DNA from 3 places in the Pseudomonas sp. LS1212 genome. Region 3 is predicted to be linked to each of the others. Evidence: riboswitches for the same ligand, from Rfam matches in the RefSeq annotation. Region 3 holds a riboswitch; each other region holds the start of a gene.

Region 1 (5,622 bases), 2.2 Mb from region 3:
GGTTACCTGTTCCGCGAAGAGGCTGGCCTGAAACTGCCGCGCTCCACGCGTGAAATGATCAACGTGAACGCTCCGCTGGTCGCTCGCGACAACCTCAAGCCCGGTGACCTGCTGTTCTTCAGCACCAACGGTCGTGGTCGTGTCAGCCATGCCGGCATCTACCTGGGCGATGATCAGTTCATTCACTCCAGCAGCCGCCGCAGCGGTGGCGTGCGCATCGACAGCCTTGGCGACCGCTACTGGAGCAAGACCTTTATCGAAGCCAAGCGTGCGCTGGCCATGGCCCCGAGCACGGTTATCTCGCGCAATTAAGCTCAGCAGTTTCGCAGCAAAAACGGCGACGTAGCTCAAAAAAGCACGTCGCCGTGTGCGTTTTTGGCAATAGCAACTAGTATTAACGGGTTATAACCTCCTGGCACATGGCCAGGCTCTCGGCGGAGTAAGCCGGATCAGATCAGGATTGTTCTGTTTATGTCGATGGCTGCGCGCTTTGCCCTTGTTCTTTTCGCAGCACTGCTCGGTGCCTGTAGCAGTCATGCCCCGTCGCCTCGGGTCACCGAGCCGGCCGTCATGGCCCCTCAACAATATTTCTCGCCGGTTGCCGAAGATGTGCTGTTTCGTGCACTGGGCCTGGTCGGCACGCCCTATCGCTGGGGCGGTAATACACCGGACTCGGGCTTCGACTGCAGTGGGCTGATCGGTTACGTCTACCGTGATGCTGCCGGTATTTCCCTGCCGCGCTCTACCCGTGAAATGATCGGCCTGCGCGCTCCCGAAGTCGGGCGCGATGCGCTGCAATCCGGCGACCTGGTGTTTTTTGCCACCAACGGCGGGTCGCAGGTCAGCCATGCCGGTATCTACGTCGGCGAAGGGCGCTTTGTCCACGCGCCGGCCACTGGTGGTACGGTACGCCTGGATTACCTGTCCAATGCCTACTGGCAGAAGACCTACCTCAACGCCAAGCGCGTCCTGCAGCCGACCAGCCTGGCGCGTAACCCCTGACAAAGGGAGGCCGGCATGACCGCCCAAACGCTCTACCTGGACGACGCGCTGTACCACTACCTGCAGGACGTCTCGCTGCGCGAAACACCGCTGCTGCAACAATTGCGAGCCGAAACCCAGGCGATGCCCATGGCGCGTTGGCAGGTTGCGCCCGAACAGGGTCAGTTCCTGGCCTTGCTGGTGCGCTTGATCGGGGCGCAGCGGCTGCTTGAAGTCGGCACGTTCACCGGTTATAGCGCCCTGTGCATGGCTCAGGCGATGCCGGCGCAGGGGCGATTGATCTGCTGTGATCTTCCGGGAGACTACAACCAGACGGCCCTGCGTTATTGGCAGCAGGCGGGGGTGGCCGACAAGATCGATCTGCGCCTGGCGCCGGCATTGGACACCCTCGCACAACTGGAGGGGCAAGGTCAGGGCGGCAGTTTCGACCTGATCTTCATCGACGCCGACAAGGCCAACTACCCGGTTTATCTGGAATACGCCTTGCGTCTGCTGCGGGTTGGCGGCCTGGCCATTTTCGATAACACATTATGGAGCGGTCGGGTGCTGCAGAGCGAACCCGACAGCGCCGATACCCGGGCCATCCAGGCGCTCAATCGCGCCTTGAAGGATGACTCGCGCGTCGATCTTTCGCTCTTGCCACTGGGCGATGGCCTGACCCTGTGCCGTAAACGCTGAGCGTCACCGGGCAGCCGTTACCCGCCAGATTTTGTTGCCCACGTCATCGGCCACCAATAATTGACGCTCCATCCCCAACCCTCTAACCTTCGCGACTTGTTCCAGGTGCTCTGCAATCGTTTCGGTTGCCGGAGTGAAACAGGGAAGCCGGTGGGCGTGCATGGCGCGCGATTCCGGCGCTGCCCCCGCAACGGTAAATGAGTCAAGGTCGCGCAGTGGCCACTGGATGCGGTTCGGGTCCGGGAAGGCGTGTGACCTGGGTGTGCGCACCCCACTCATGAGCCCGGAGACCGGCCTGAAACATCCCACGGCATCACGCAGCCTGACGCGCGCCGGGCCCGATCCGGGCACGGCCGCCGCACGCTGCGTCTGCTTTGATCCATCCATCTGTCGCGCGGGTGAGAGCGGCATTGACGATTTCCTGCCACCAGGCCAGGGCTGGCGCCCCGTCTGTCGTGGTGCTTCGTCGATGCCGGCCATCTGCGCGTTAGCGGAGAGCTGCGATGACTGAAACCACCGAACGTGATGAGCGCCATGTGGCGCGCATGCTGCGCAAAAAGGCCGTGATCGACGAGCGCATTGCCAATGCGCCGAACGAGTGTGGGTTGTTGCTGGTATTGACCGGCAACGGCAAAGGCAAGAGCAGCTCCGCTTTCGGCATGCTCGCCCGGGCCATGGGCCACGGCATGCAATGTGGTGTCGTGCAATTCATCAAGGGCCGCACCAGCACCGGTGAAGAGCTGTTCTTCCGGCGCTTTCCAGAGCAGGTTCGCTTCCATGTCATGGGCGAGGGTTTCACCTGGGAAACCCAGGATCGCCAGCGCGATATCGCCGCGGCCGAAGCAGCCTGGGCGGTGGCCCGCCAGTTGCTGAGCGATCCGTCGATCAGTCTGGTGGTGCTCGACGAGCTGAACATCGCCCTCAAGCACGGCTACCTCGACCTCGATCAGGTGCTCGGCGACCTGCAGGCACGCCCACCCATGCAGCATGTGGTAGTGACCGGCCGCGCCGCCAAGCCCGAAATGATCGAACTGGCCGATACCGTCACGGAAATGGGCATGCTCAAGCACGCGTTCCAGGCCGGCATTCGTGCCCAGAAAGGCATCGAACTATGAGTGATGCGCGTCATTGCCCGGCGGTGTTGATCGCCGCGCCGGCTTCCGGCCAGGGCAAGACCACCGTGACCGCCGCACTGGCCCGCTTGCACCGTAACCAGGGGCGCAAGGTGCGGGTGTTCAAGTGCGGCCCGGACTTCCTCGACCCGATGATCCTCGAGCGCGCCAGTGGTGCGCCGGTGTATCAGCTGGACCTGTGGATGGTCGGTGCCGACGAGAGTCGGCGTCTGCTCTGGGAGGCTGCTGCCGAAGCTGACCTGATTTTGATCGAAGGGGTCATGGGCCTGTTCGATGGCACGCCTTCGAGCGCCGACCTGGCGCGCCACTTCGGTGTGCCGGTGCTGGCCGTCATCGACGGTACGGCCATGGCCCAGACCTTCGGTGCGTTGGCGTTGGGCCTTGCGCGCTATCAGCCGGACCTGCCGTTTGCCGGGGTGCTGGCCAATCGGGTCGGTACCGTGCGACATGCCCAACTGCTCGAAGGCAGCCTGACCGAAGGCTTGCGCTGGTATGGCGGCTTGTCTCGGGAAACCGGTATCGAACTGCCGAGCCGGCACTTGGGCCTGGTCCAGGCCAGCGAACTCAATGACCTGGATGTGCGCCTCGATGCGGCCGCCGCCGCGTTGGCCGAAAGCTGCGAGTCGGCCCTGCCGCCACCGGTGGAATTCGCGGCACCTGTGCCGGTCGCCGTCGAGCCATTGTTGGCCGGCGTGCGCATCGCCGTGGCGCGGGACGAGGCGTTTGCCTTTACCTATGGCGCAAGCCTGGACCTGCTGCGAGCGATGGGCGCGCAACTGACGTTTTTCTCGCCGGTTCACGATCGGGCATTGCCGTGCGCCGATAGCCTGTACCTGCCTGGCGGCTACCCGGAGCTGCATCACCTGGCCCTGGCGGACAATGCCAGCATGCTCGCCGATATACGTGCCCACCATGAAGCGGGCAAGCCGCTGCTGGCGGAGTGCGGTGGCATGCTCTACCTGCTCGATGCCCTGACCGATGTCCAGGGCCAGCGCGCTGAGCTGGCCGGCCTGCTCAAGGGCGAGGCGGTGATGCAGAAGCGTCTGGCAGCCCTGGCCCTGCAGGCGGTCGAACTGCCGGAAGGGAGCTTGCGCGGGCATACCTATCATCACTCCCTGACCAGTACCGAACTTGCGCCGATCGCCAGGGGCCAGAGCCCCAACGGCGGGCGTGGCGCCGAGGCGGTCTATCGGTGCGGGCGCTTGACCGCGTCCTATGTGCATTTCTACTTTCCCTCCAACCCCCAGGCGGTGGCGGCGCTGTTCAAGCCATGAGCGAGCACGCATTCAGCGAGGATGAACGGGCGGCGGTCTACCGGGCGATCGCCGAGCGGCGCGATATGCGTCATTTCGTCGGTGGCAGCGTTGCGCCGGCGCTGTTGGCGAAGTTGCTGGCCGCGGCCCATCAGGCGCCAAGCGTCGGCCTGATGCAGCCATGGCGGTTTATCCGCATCAGCGACCGGGCATTGCGCCAACGCATCCAGGCACTGGTCGAAGAGGAGCGGGTGCGTACGGCCGACGCCCTCGGCGAGCGTTCCGACGAATTCATGAAACTCAAGGTCGAAGGCATCAACGACTGTGCCGAGGTCCTGGTTGCCGCGCTTGCCGATGACCGCGAGCGGCATATCTTCGGCCGCCGGACCTTGCCGGAAATGGACATGGCGTCCTTGTCCTGCGCTATCCAGAACCTTTGGTTGGCGGCCCGCGCCGAAGGCCTGGGCATGGGCTGGGTGTCACTGTTCGAGCCGCAGGCCCTGAGCCAATTGCTCGGCCTGCCGGCAGGCGCCAAGCCGCTGGCAATCCTTTGCCTGGGGCCGGTCGAGGCGTTCTATCCGGCGCCCATGCTGGCCCTGGAAGGCTGGGCCGAGCCCAAGCCGTTATCCGACATGCTGTATGAAAACCATTGGGGAGTGAATCGATGAGCGTGGCGTTGCTGAGTGTCGCCGGGGTGGCGCTGGATGCGCTTTTGGGTGAGCCCAAGCGCAGGCACCCGCTGGTGGCCTTCGGGCGCCTTGCCGATCGTCTCGAGCAGCGCTTCAATGCCGGTGGCCGCGGTTGGCGCAGCCACGGCGTGACCGCCTGGTTCCTGGCGGTGATCCCGCTGACGCTGCTGGCGACACTGCTGTCATGGCTGCCCTATATCGGCTGGATCGTCGAGATTCTGGCCCTGTATTGTGCCCTTGGCCTGCGCAGCCTGGGCGAACACATCACGCCGGTCGCCGAGGCGCTGCGCCGTGATGATCTGGATGAGGCGCGCGTGCGCGTGGGGTATCTGGTCAGCCGCGAGACGCGCGAGCTCGATTCCACCGCCGTGGCCCGTGCGGCTACCGAGTCGGTGCTGGAAAACGGCAGCGATGCGGTGTTCGCCGCCTTGTTCTGGTTTGCCGTGGCCGGTGCACCCGGTGTCGTGCTCTACCGCCTGAGCAACACACTCGATGCGATGTGGGGCTATCGTAATGAGAGGTTCGAACGGTTCGGCTGGGCCGCTGCGCGTATCGACGACGTACTCAACTATATTCCTGCCAGGCTGGTTGCCTTGACCTACGCGTTGCTGGGCAAAACCCGGCTGGCACTCAAATGCTGGCGGACCCAGGCGCCGGCCTGGGACAGCCCCAACGCCGGCCCGGTGATGGCGGCAGGTGCCGGTGCGCTGGGCGTGGAACTGGGCGGCGCGGCGGTCTATCACGGCGAACTGCACGAGCGCGCGCAATTGGGCGAAGGCCCGGCGGCCGATGCCGATGCGATCGAACGCGGCTGGCGCCTGGTCCGTCATGGTGTCTGGTTGTGGTTGCTGATTTTGTGCCTGGGGG
Region 2 (5,622 bases), 1.1 Mb from region 3:
CGAAGATCCCCCACTTTCTCCCGTAGGACGTATGCGGTATTAGCGTCCGTTTCCGAACGTTATCCCCCACTATCAGGCAGATTCCTAGGCATTACTCACCCGTCCGCCGCTCGCCACCAGGTACAAGTACCCGTGCTGCCGCTCGACTTGCATGTGTTAGGCCTGCCGCCAGCGTTCAATCTGAGCCATGATCAAACTCTTCAGTTCAATACTGCTTGGGTTTTGAGAAAACCCTAAACTTGGCTCAGCAATCTCAAAATGAACTATATGATTGCTCATGTAGCCACTTGTGATGCTGATAATCTTTCTGACTATCAGTCTGAGCTCACAAGCACCCACACGAATTGCTTGATTCAGTTGTTAAAGAGCGGTTGGTTGATTCTTTCGTCTCAACCGAGGTGCGCATTTTACGCTTTCCTCTGTCTCTGTCAAGCGTTTATTTTCAGAAGTTTTTCGATTTTCTCGTTTAACTTCAAACACTTGACTCGCTTCGATCTCTCGTTGCGGGAGGCGAATTCTACAGCGTTTCAAACCGTTGTCAACGACAAAAATGATGGCGGTTGCCAAGCCCTGCTCTTGCAGCTTCTGCAGCTACTTACTGAAAGCACTCTATATAGTCAGCGTTGCACTGTTCGGTTTAAACCAGGGTCGCGATGTCGCTCGGCTCAAATACTTCTAATCCGCACATGGGCCCCCCTTGGGCAGCATGATCGACTACCATGCCGCCGCCGGTTTCCAAATGGGATTAATAGGGAATCCGTGGTGCTTATGCAGCATCAAACGGAACTGCCCCCGCAACTGTAGGTGCTGAGCCTGCTCCTGAACTGCCACTGGGATTGCTTCCGGGAAGGCTGGAGCCAGGCGATGACGCATCAGTCAGGAGACCTGCCGGCCAAGCAAATCACTAACCGGCGGGGTGTCCGGGAAGGACATCCTTGCCGCGCGCGTCACCTCGGTGACCGGCCTTGCACTGCTCCTGCGGCAGCGTTCGATGATGTGTTTCCAGACTGTACACCCCCGCTCCGCGTACGCTTCAAATGGAGATTGCATCATGCTGCTGCCCCGCTTTGCCGCCCTCATCACGGGTCTGGGTCTGTCCGCCCTCGCCCATGCGGCCCCTACCCACTATCCCCTGACTGTAGAGAACTGCGGCAGCACGCTGACCTTCCAGCACGCACCAGGCCGTGCAGTGACCATCGGCCAGGCCGGCACCGAAATGCTCTATGCCCTGGGGCTCGGCGACAAGCTGGTCGGCACCTCGTTGTGGTTCAACGATGTATTGGCCAAGTACAAGGCACAGAACGACAAGGTCGAACGCCTGGCCGATAACGATCCAAGCTTCGAGGCAGTGATCGGCAAACGTCCGGAGCTGGTGGCAGTGCAGCTGGAGTGGATGGTCGGCCCGCAGGGGGCGGTCGGCACGCGCGAGCAGTTTCACGAACTTAAGATCCCGACCTACCTGATACACCAACTGCCTTGCCCGGTTGATGCCAGCCATGCCCAAAGATGATGCCGATGTGCAGGTGAACACGCAAGTCAACGTTCTGTCCGAAAAAGACGCTGCAATTCGCTTCGCCTTCGCTTTACCCAAGGCAGCGCATGAAGCTGGCATTAGCCCGCAGGAAGCCTGCAAGGCCCCACGCTGGCAGTCGCCGGACACCCTACCCGGACAGCATGCCCCTTGTCCTGCCTGAACCCGTAGACGATCCTGACCGCACCCGCTGGGCAGAAGAGTTATCCCTGACGGATGAGCAAAGGCGCGACAACGCCGTGGTCCGGCAAACCCATAGTGGCAACCTTGAAAGCTATGCCGGCTCAGCCGCCGAGCAGGCGCTGGCGCGTCGTCGTAGAGAGCTACTCTAGGCGTCGCCAGCGAGAACTAGAAAATGCATGAATGGAGTGAGCGTGTGGGATCAAAGCGGACCGTCGCGTACTAACGTGCCGCATAACCGGCTGCCAACTAAGAACAGTATAGTCGGCAGTCCGGGCTGATGTAACTGTTAGGCAGTTACGGTGGGCAATACTTCGCTTTTTGTCACCCCACCTTGGCTACAGTATCTTTTCCAAAGCTTTAGCCTGTTTGATCCAGTCTTTCACCAATTCAAAGGTGGGTGCCCTACCTACCAATTTGATTTTCTTTTGTTCAATCAATTCCTCCAACTCAGAGTGCAATTTTTCTGGCCGTTGCTTGGCAAGATCGGGAATCGCTTTCACTCCATCAATATGCTCTAATAGGTCGGATAAAACTCCTCCGACCCCATGAATACGAGCCAGATCTGCGCGATCGGCCAATGCTAAGAGCTTTGGTCTTGTCAGGCCGCAGTACTTTGCCAGTTCGCTTCTTTCGTGTGGTGTCCGACATGCGTCTAAGAGTTGATCGCTGTCATGGATGTCCTTTTCCTTCAATTTGCCCTCAGTTTCGGGGGTCATGCCTACGATTTTGCTGAGTGGTATAGCCATTTTTATCTCCAATAATGCGTTAGATGATTGTCGACAAGTGTTTGTGACCGGGCATTTCTTGCTTCCTGTCACAACACCTCCTTTCCACACATCTCGTATCACGCGTTTGGGAACGGCTTAACTGCAAAATATAATGTTGCGTTTGCTCACGACATAGACGGCAAGCCAAGGCCGCTCAATCAGCTTAGACGGCAGACCAAGCAACGCTAGCTATTTTCCACCATGCTGACTAGTGGCTCCTTCTGGCCGGACTGGGACGCCCGTGCCCAGTGTCTTATAGACATGGTACAGGTACGAAAACCCCCATAAACGCCTTAGGCCCACATCGCTGCGAGCCTAAGTAATTGATCCTATTGGTTTACCCGGCAAGACCTGAACCTGCGATCAGGGACAGGTGATCCCTGTGGGGGTGATCACCGCACTGGTTGGCGCCCCCGTATTCGCGCTGATCCTGATAGGCCGGAGGAGCTCCCGATGAGCGCCGCGGCGCCCTTTGCTGGCGAATCCGTATTGAGCTGTTCCGGCCTTGGTTTCAATGCCCGCGACGTTGCACTCCTGCACGACATCAACCTGAGCGTTCGTCGCGGCGAGACCCTCGGCATCGTCGGGCCCAACGGTTCGGGAAAATCCACGGTGGTCGAACAGCAGGCCGACACCGACGATGCGATTTGCGTGTTCGATGCCGTTGCCTTGGGCCGAACGCCCTGGCTGTCGGCGCTGAGCCCCTGGTCGGGCAATGACAATGCCATCGTCCACCAGGCTCTCTGCGACGTCGACGCTGCCCACCTGAGCACCCGCAGGTGGCGCAGCCTCTCTGATGGCGAACGCCAGCGCGTGCACATCGCTCGAGCCTTGGCCCAGCGCCCACAGATCCTGTTGCTGGACGAACCGACCAATCACCTGGATATCCAGCACCAGCTCGCAATTCTAAAGGTTGTACAGGCCCTGCCTGTGACGACGCTGATAGCCCTGCAAACGGTAATGACCGCGCGTTTACTGGCTCGAACACTAACGGCAATAGCTAGGCGCGTTGATTCGGGCCTGTTCAATGACTATCCACCAGTAGGTGGCCATGACGAACATCGTCGCCTGCTGGCACGATGGTTCGCAGGTCTAGGCGTGGACGCAGACCCTCGACGCCTGTTGTTGACCGGTGGCGCTCATCACGCGGTGTCTCTCGCGCTATCGGTGGTCTGCAGTCCGGGCGGCACACTGTTCACCGAAGCACAGACCTATCCGGGCGTGATTGCCCTCGCTCGACATCAGCGCACCCCTGTCGTCGGCGTGCGTATGGATGCAGAAGGCATCGTTCCGGAGGCGCTGGATCAAATGCTGGCTGACAGACAACCGGGCCCGGCCGCGCTCTACGTGCCGTCATGGAGCAATGGTTGACCGATGGCACCGCCGAGACCGTCAGCCAGGCGATCCAGGACGAATCGAAGCGACGCGTGGCGCTGGCTCACTCGATGCCAGGCGAGATGATGCGTGACCCGGATCATCGTGGATATCACGTGTGGCTGCCTATGCCCAGTCATGAAGCGCTACACCTAGAGCAGCAAGCCAAGGGACTGGGCCCCCGCCCGCTTCCACCGCTGCTAATCCAGAGGCCTTGGCGAGCGGTGGTGTTCGGTTGTGCCTTGGTGCACCGACGATGGCTGATCTGCGCACGGCACTTTCCTCCATCGCCAAGCTTCGGCCTGAAGGAGCACCGGCAATCTGCCCTCCCGCCCCTGTAGTGGTCAACTAATCCCGGACACGACGTTAAGTTTTTCTTCGGCCTGAGCTGGCGCCAGCCCACCGTTGAATTGATGGGGGCGAATCCAGTTGTACCGATGCATCAAGAAATGGCTGATATCGCGCTGGGCTTCTTGAGCAGTTCGGTAGCCCATGGTCGGTATCCATTCAGTTTTCACGCTGCGAAACACACGCTCCATCGGCGCATTGTCCCAGCAATTACCCCGGCGGCTCATGCTCTGGCGCATGCGATAACGCCACAGCCGCTGGCGAAATAAACGACTCCCATACTGCGACCCTTGATCCGAGTGAAACAGCAGGCCCTGAGGTCTTCCTCGTTGCTCATAGGCCATATCCAGTGCCTTGATAACCAGCTCGGCGTCCGGCTTTTCCGACAATGCCCAACCCACTATCCGGCGCGCGCAAAGATCTAGCACAACAGCCAGATAATGCCATTTCCCTTGGGCCCAAATGTAGGTGATGTCGCCGCACCACACTTGGTTGGGGGCCGAGACATCGAACTCCCGATTCAAGATGTTCGGGATATCCAACCGTTCGACCGTCGCTCGTTTATAGGCATGAGAACCTGGCTGTTTGCTCACGAGGTCAAGCTCACGCATCAAGCTGCGTACCTTAAATCGCCCCAGTTGCTCGCCGTCTTCACGCATGATCGACAAGATGCTGCGGCTGCCCGCAGCACTACGACTTTCTGTGAACAGTTCATTGACCCGACTGCGCAGCCGAAGCCGCTCAATATCAGGAGTCCGGCGCCTGAGACGCTGGGCGTAGTAACACGAGCGGGTGACTTCAAACACTTTGCACAGCCAATCAATCGGCTCGTGGACGCTAAGCTGATTGATCAGCGCGTACGCTCGTGATCTTCCGACATCAAGAGCGCGGTAGCCTTTTTTAGTATCGATTTTTCCCGTTCAAGGCGGGCGATCCGGACTTCCAGTTCCTGGATTTTCTGCTGCTCCGGGGTCAGCGCTTTGCTTAGCGGGGTGACACCTTGGCGCTCCTTCTGAACCTGCTCAACCCAGCGGCGTAGTGCCGACTCGCCGACGCCGAGTGAACGACTGGCTTCGATGTAGCTGTAGTTTTGCTTGAGCACGAGGTCGGCAGCCTCGCGTTTGAATTCAGCGGAAAAGGAACGGCGTTGTTTGGTCATTTGACACCTCGATCTGGCGAGCATTCTCGCCTAAATGGGTGTCCGGTTTCATTAGACCACTACACAGGTCTGCTACGAATATGCGGTGGAAGGTAAGTGGCCGTCACAAGGCCATGACAACGACGCGGACTGGCTGGATCTGAGTGCTTTTGTCGCGACGGGTCGAAGCTATGTTGAGCACTACGGCGCCTCACCGCCCAAGATGCTGGAAAAAACACTGGTGATGGGAGGAATTCGCGCGAGTCTCGATTCCGACAGAC
Region 3 (5,622 bases):
CAGGTCACAATCGAGCGGATCGAAGCCTAATGAGAAGGCCTTGCCCAACGCCCGGAGCAAACTCGACTGGGCGCCCCGGCCATCGCCACGGGGTATGCGCAGCAGCGCGAGCAATGTATCGATACGCAGCCGGCCGCTTGGCGATTCGCCGAATACATGCAAGCCGTCGCGTATCTGCGATTCCTTCAGGTCGCACAAATAAGTGTCCAGCCGTGGTAGCCAGATGGCCACGTCGGCTTCGCTGCCCTGTCCTTCCTCGAGCTGCAGTTCGCGGTCGATATGCGCTTCGCGAACCAGCTTGAGGATGTCGCGCTGCAGCTCTCGGGCCCTGCGCGGGTCAAGCAGTTGCGCCTCGTAATATTCGTCGGCGAGCAACTCCAGGTCGCGCAGGGGGCCATAGGTTTCGGCACGGGTCAGCGGCGGCATCAGGTGGTCGATGATGACCGCCTGGGTACGTCGCTTGGCCTGAGCACCCTCGCCCGGATCGTTGACGATGAACGGATAGATGTTGGGCAGAGGCCCCAGCAAGGCGTCCGGCCAACAGTGTTCGGACAGACCGACGCCCTTGCCCGGCAACCATTCGAGGTTGCCATGCTTGCCGACATGCACCACCGCATCCACGGCAAAGCTGTGTCGCAGCCAGAAATGGAAGGCCAGGTAGCCATGGGGCGGAACCAGGTCCGGGTCGTGATAGACCGCGCTGGGGTCGACCTGATAACCCCGCGCCGGCTGGATACCGACAAAGGTCAGGCCAAAGCGCAGGCCGGCGACCATCATGCGGCCGTTGCGGAACATCGGGTCGGCCTGGGGCTCACCCCAGCGCTGGCGCACCGCCGCCTGATTGGCCAGTGGCAGCCGGGCGAATGCGGCCAGGTAGTCGTCCAGCGCCATGCTCTGGGCACAAGGGCGCTGGTCGAGACTGTCCAGATCATTGCTGACGCCACCCAGTAGCGCCTGGATCAGCGCGGTACCGTTGTCGGGCAGCCGGGAAACCGGATAACCCTGCTGCTGCAGGGCGCGCAGGATATTCAGCGCCGCTGCGGGGGTATCCAGGCCGACACCATTGCCGATCCGACCGTCGCGGGTCGGGTAATTGGCCAGTACCAGCGCCACGCGTTTCTGTGCATTGGGCAGACGGCCCAGCTCGCTCCAGCGGCGTGCCAGCTCGGCGACGAAGTCCATGCGCTCCAGGTGCGGGCGATAGCAGACCACATCCGACTGGCTGCGCTCGCTGCGCCAGGCCAGGTCCTTGAAACTGATCGGGCGGCTGATGATGCGGCCGTCAAGTTCCGGCAAGGCGATGTGCATGGCCAGGTCACGCGGGCCGAGGCCCTGCTCGCTGGCCTCCCAGCCGGGCTGGTTGTCCTGGGCGCAGATGGCCTGGATCACCGGGATATTGCGGCGAAACGGCCGCAGGTGCGGTGCTTCCGGGCTGGACTGGGCGAAGCCTGTGGTATTGAGAATGACCTCGGCACCGACCTCATCCAGCCAGTCCTCGGCCAGCGCCAGGCAGCCGGCTTCCTTCAGGCTGGCGACCGCGATCGGCAACGGGTTGAGCCCGGCCAACTGCAGGCGCTCGCAGAATGCATCGACGAATGCGGTATTGGCCGCCTGCAAGTGCGAGCGATAGAACAATAGAGGTACAACGGCCTGGTCGACCTGCCAGTCGGCGCGCCAGTCCTGCAACTGCGCCTGGGCGTTGCGCGGGTGATAGATCGCCGTGCGCGGCAGGGCCTGCGGCTCCTCCCAGGCGTAGTCACGGCCCAGCCAGCGGTTGGCCATGCAGTGATACAGATTGAGGGCATTGGCTTTGCCGCCCTGACGCAGAAAATGCCAAAGGCGCTCGGCTTCGGCGGCTGCGACGGTGCTCAGGCTGCTGAGTTCCGGGTCCGGGCGGTCGTCACCCGGCACCAGAATCAATTGCACGCCTCGGTCCGCCAATCCGACCAGCTGCTCGACGCCGTAGCGCCAATAGCCAATGCCGCCGTGCAATGAAATCAGAATGACCTTGGCATGACGCAGCACCTGGTCGACATAGAGGTCGACCGAGGCGTGGTTTTGCACCTGCATGGGGTTGGCCAGGCGCAGGCTGGGAAAGTCGTCCGGCAACTGCTGGGCAGTTTCGGCCAGCAGCGCCAGGTGGGAATCACCGCTGCAGAGAATGACCAGCTCGGCCGGTGTCTGGCCGAGGTCGGCAATACTGTCATCCGGCACGAAGCCGCCGGGTTGGGTCCGCAGCAGGTGCATGGCTTAGACGTTCAACGCGGCGTGCAGTTGGCTCTCGAGCAGCGCGGCATCGAGTTCCTGACCGATGAGCACCAGATGCGTGGCACGGTTTTCTTCGGCGCGCCAGGCGCGGTCATAGTGCTTGTCGAAGCGTGTGCCGACCCCCTGGATCAGCAAGCGCATGGGTTTGCCGGGAATCGCGGCGAAACCCTTGACCCGCAGGATGCCGTGTTGCACCACCAGTTGGGTCAGGGCATCGAGCAGCAGGCTCTCATCTGCTTGCGGCAATTGGATGGAGATGGAGTCGAAGGCATCGTGGTCATGATCGTCGTGATCATCGCCGTCATGGTGGTCGTGGTGTGTACGACGAGCATCGATATGCGCCTCCGACTCGGCTCCCAGACCCAGCAGGACCTCCAGCGGCAGGCGACCGCTGCTGGCTTCGATCACTTTGACCGCCGGCGGCAGTTCTTCAGCCACTTCGCGGCGCACGGCGGCGAGCAATTGGGCGTCGATCAGGTCCGCCTTGTTGAGGATGACCAGGTCTGCGCTGGCCAATTGGTCGGCGAAGAGTTCGTGCAGGGGCGATTCGTGGTCCAGGTTCGGATCGAGCTTGCGCTGGGCATCCACTTGATCCGGGAAGGCGGCGAAAGTGCCAGCAGCGACGGCTGGGCTATCGACCACGGTAATGACCGCATCGACGGTGCAGGCGCTGCGGATTTCCGGCCACTGAAAGGCTTGGACCAGAGGCTTTGGCAGCGCCAGGCCCGAGGTTTCGATAAGGATATGATCGAGGTCACCGCGGCGCTCGACCAGCTCGCGCATCACGGGGAAGAATTCTTCCTGGACGGTGCAACACAGGCAGCCGTTGGCGAGTTCGAAGATCCGGCCGTTGGCTTCTTCTTCAGTGCAGCCGATGCTGCATTGCTTGAGGATCTCGCCGTCGATACCCAGCTCGCCGAATTCGTTGACGATGACGGCGATGCGTCGGCCCTGGGCGTTGTCGAGCATGTGTCGCAACAGGGTGGTTTTGCCCGAGCCGAGGAAGCCGGTGACGATGGTGACGGGAAGTTTGGCCAGTGTTTTCATTGGATGCCCTTGGCGGATGGCGGGCATGCAGGACGAGTACCTCGGTGCCAGGCACGAGGTCGCATTCGCCACCGGATCACCCCGCCCGGTTGTAGTGAGAATCTGTCCGAGGCAGGTCTCCTGGCTTGCTGTGTGCCGATCGCTTTCGATCGGCGAGCCCGACGCCTTCCCGCATCAGTGCAGTGGCATTGTCGGATCTTTCACGGCTTACAGTTGCGGGGGCAGCCGCGGCATTGGACCGCGTTCCCGTCTTAGCTCCGGCTTGAAGGCTGGAGAACCTCGAATGGGCAAGGCTACGCAGTGGTTGCGGGTTGGTCAATCGCATCTGTCGAGTTGATTGCGCGGCGGGGCTCCCTGTCCGGCGCACCTCGATCGGCGTAGCCGCTGCCGCCAGGCTGCGCTGGGGCCGCAAGGCCCCCTGGCAATCTCAAGATCCTGCGCCTGCTTCGCACGCGAGCGCAGCCTTCGGCAGCGGCTACAAAGGTGTGAACAGGCGCATACCCAAGCAACCAACACCCCACATGCCATTTGACGCCCCCCACCCACCCATGCTCTCCTACGCGGATTCGTTTGGGTGCCCTTCACAGGGTGAAACGGGAAACCGGTGCGTCAGGTGCTACTACACTACCTGGCAAGTCCGGCGCTGCCCCCGCAACGGTAAGCGAGAGAAGAATCAGATCCACTGTGCCAGCTGTCCGGCATGGGAAGGTGATTCTTGCAGGCTTGAGCAACACGCCAGCCCCTCGCAAGCCCGGAGACCGGCCCAGACCATACCTGACAAACCCGCGGTGGGCGGGCGCTGTTGATACCTCTGCGAGCTCGCGCGCAGGGGTTCTTCGCGCTTGGCCGCCTCGATCACCACAAGAGGGAAGCGCCATGCCCATCACTACCGCCAGCCACTCAGCCGTCGTCACGTCCACCCAGACCCAACGCCTGGTCGTCGCCATATGCGCCTCCGTGCTCGGCATCTGCCTGGTCTATTTCGCCGGTTTCTCGCACATCGAAGCCGTTCACAACGCCGCGCATGACACCCGTCACAGCGCCGCTTTCCCGTGCCATTGAGAACAGCCAACATGATCAAGCGCATTGCCCGGACTGCAGGCTTTACCGGCCTGCTCGCCGCCCTGCTGTTGACCCTGCTGCAAAGCTTCTGGGTCGTCCCGCTGATCCTGCAAGCGGAAACCTATGAAAATGCGGCCCCTGCCGTCGAAGCACACGAGCATGCCGACGGCGCTGCGGCCGGGCACAGCCACGATGCCGAAGCCTGGGCGCCGGAAGATGGCTGGCAGCGCCTACTTTCCACCACTGGCGGCAACCTGGTGGTCGCCGTCGGCTTCGCGCTGATGCTGGCCGCGCTGTATACCCTGCGTGCACCCGGCCGCACCTCCGAAGGCGTGCTGTGGGGGCTGGCCGGTTTCGCCGTGTTCTGCCTGGCGCCAAACCTGGGCTTGCCGCCGGAGCTGCCCGGCACTGCCGCTGCAGACCTGGCCCTGCGCCAAACCTGGTGGGTCGGGACTGCCGCTTCCACTGCCGTGGGCCTGGCGCTGATCGCGTTCGGCAAGAACTGGCTGCTCAAGGTCCTGGGCGCAGCGATTCTGGTGGTGCCGCATTTCATCGGCGCACCGCAGCCTGAAGTGCATGAAAGCCTGGCCCCCGAAGCGCTGGAATCGCAGTTCCAGATCGCATCCTTGCTGACCAATGCCGTGTTTTGGGTTGCACTGGGCCTGATCAGCGCCTGGCTGTTTCGTCGCAAAAGCCAGGCCTGATGAGCCTGGCCGGCCGTTCGCAGGTCCTGGTGGCCGGCTTCGGCTGCCAACGCGGTTGCTCGGCCAGCGAGCTGGGCGCCCTGCTTGACCGGACGTTGCTGCAATACCGGCTGCAGCGTTCGGCGCTGACCGGCCTTGCCAGCATCGACCTGAAATGTCAGGAGCCCGGGCTGCTGGCATTGGCCGAGCAACTCGGTTTGCCACTGGTGTTTTTCAGCTCGGCTGAACTGGCCCGCTTCGAGCCGCAACTCAACCATCGGTCTACCCTCGCCCATCGCCATACCGGTTGCTTCGGCATCGCCGAAAGCTGTGCGCTGGCGTTGGCCGAACAGCTGGGCGGCTGCTCAGCCGAACTGAAAGCACCGCGCTGCACATCTGCTCGCGCCACACTGGCATTGGCTGCTCCCCGGCAAAATATTCGATAATCTCCCTCTAGCACGCGTCGGCTACTTGAGTTTTTTTCAAGCAAAACGCGTTTCCAGGCTTTTTCAGGATTCTCCAATGACGGTCTACTTTATTGGTGCAGGCCCCGGCGACCCGG

Evidence for each region. A riboswitch is a leader RNA that binds a small molecule or an ion and turns the genes downstream of it on or off. The one in region 3 is predicted to bind cobalamin.
Region 1: linked by a shared signal. The riboswitch ahead of cobO (cob(I)yrinic acid a,c-diamide adenosyltransferase) and the one ahead of cobW (cobalamin biosynthesis protein CobW) in region 3 are both predicted to bind cobalamin.
Region 2: linked by a shared signal. The riboswitch ahead of NVV94_RS15400 (ABC transporter substrate-binding protein) and the one ahead of cobW (cobalamin biosynthesis protein CobW) in region 3 are both predicted to bind cobalamin.

Annotation. Positions count from the first base shown of each region.
Region 1 is NZ_CP102951.1:4,340,400-4,346,021, reverse strand. It holds gene NVV94_RS20235 (C40 family peptidase) at 1-312, shown strand, start outside; gene NVV94_RS20230 (C40 family peptidase) at 472-1,002, shown strand; gene NVV94_RS20225 (class I SAM-dependent methyltransferase) at 1,018-1,680, shown strand; cobalamin riboswitch at 1,767-1,994, shown strand; gene cobO (cob(I)yrinic acid a,c-diamide adenosyltransferase) at 2,184-2,795, shown strand; gene NVV94_RS20215 (cobyrinate a,c-diamide synthase) at 2,792-4,087, shown strand; gene bluB (5,6-dimethylbenzimidazole synthase) at 4,084-4,734, shown strand; gene cbiB (adenosylcobinamide-phosphate synthase CbiB) at 4,731-5,622, shown strand, end outside.
Region 2 is NZ_CP102951.1:3,300,321-3,305,942, forward strand. It holds rRNA gene NVV94_RS15395 (16S ribosomal RNA) at 1-207, opposite strand, end outside; cobalamin riboswitch at 713-908, shown strand; partial or broken gene NVV94_RS15400 (ABC transporter substrate-binding protein) at 1,052-1,465, shown strand; gene NVV94_RS15405 (hypothetical protein) at 1,600-1,863, shown strand; gene NVV94_RS15410 (DUF4332 domain-containing protein) at 2,050-2,460, opposite strand; partial or broken gene NVV94_RS26930 (iron ABC transporter permease) at 2,837-2,938, shown strand; partial or broken gene NVV94_RS15415 (ABC transporter ATP-binding protein) at 2,935-3,450, shown strand; partial or broken gene NVV94_RS15420 (aminotransferase class I/II-fold pyridoxal phosphate-dependent enzyme) at 3,520-3,852, shown strand; one part of gene NVV94_RS15425 (IS3 family transposase) at 4,200-5,107, opposite strand; one part of gene NVV94_RS15425 (IS3 family transposase) at 5,107-5,362, opposite strand; gene NVV94_RS15430 (hypothetical protein) at 5,448-5,622, shown strand, end outside.
Region 3 is NZ_CP102951.1:2,166,782-2,172,403, reverse strand. It holds gene cobN (cobaltochelatase subunit CobN) at 1-2,247, opposite strand, end outside; gene cobW (cobalamin biosynthesis protein CobW) at 2,251-3,315, opposite strand; cobalamin riboswitch at 3,408-3,612, opposite strand; cobalamin riboswitch at 3,871-4,097, shown strand; gene NVV94_RS10160 (CbtB-domain containing protein) at 4,192-4,377, shown strand; gene NVV94_RS10155 (CbtA family protein) at 4,389-5,081, shown strand; gene NVV94_RS10150 (cobalamin biosynthesis protein) at 5,081-5,506, shown strand; gene cobM (precorrin-4 C(11)-methyltransferase) at 5,583-5,622, shown strand, end outside.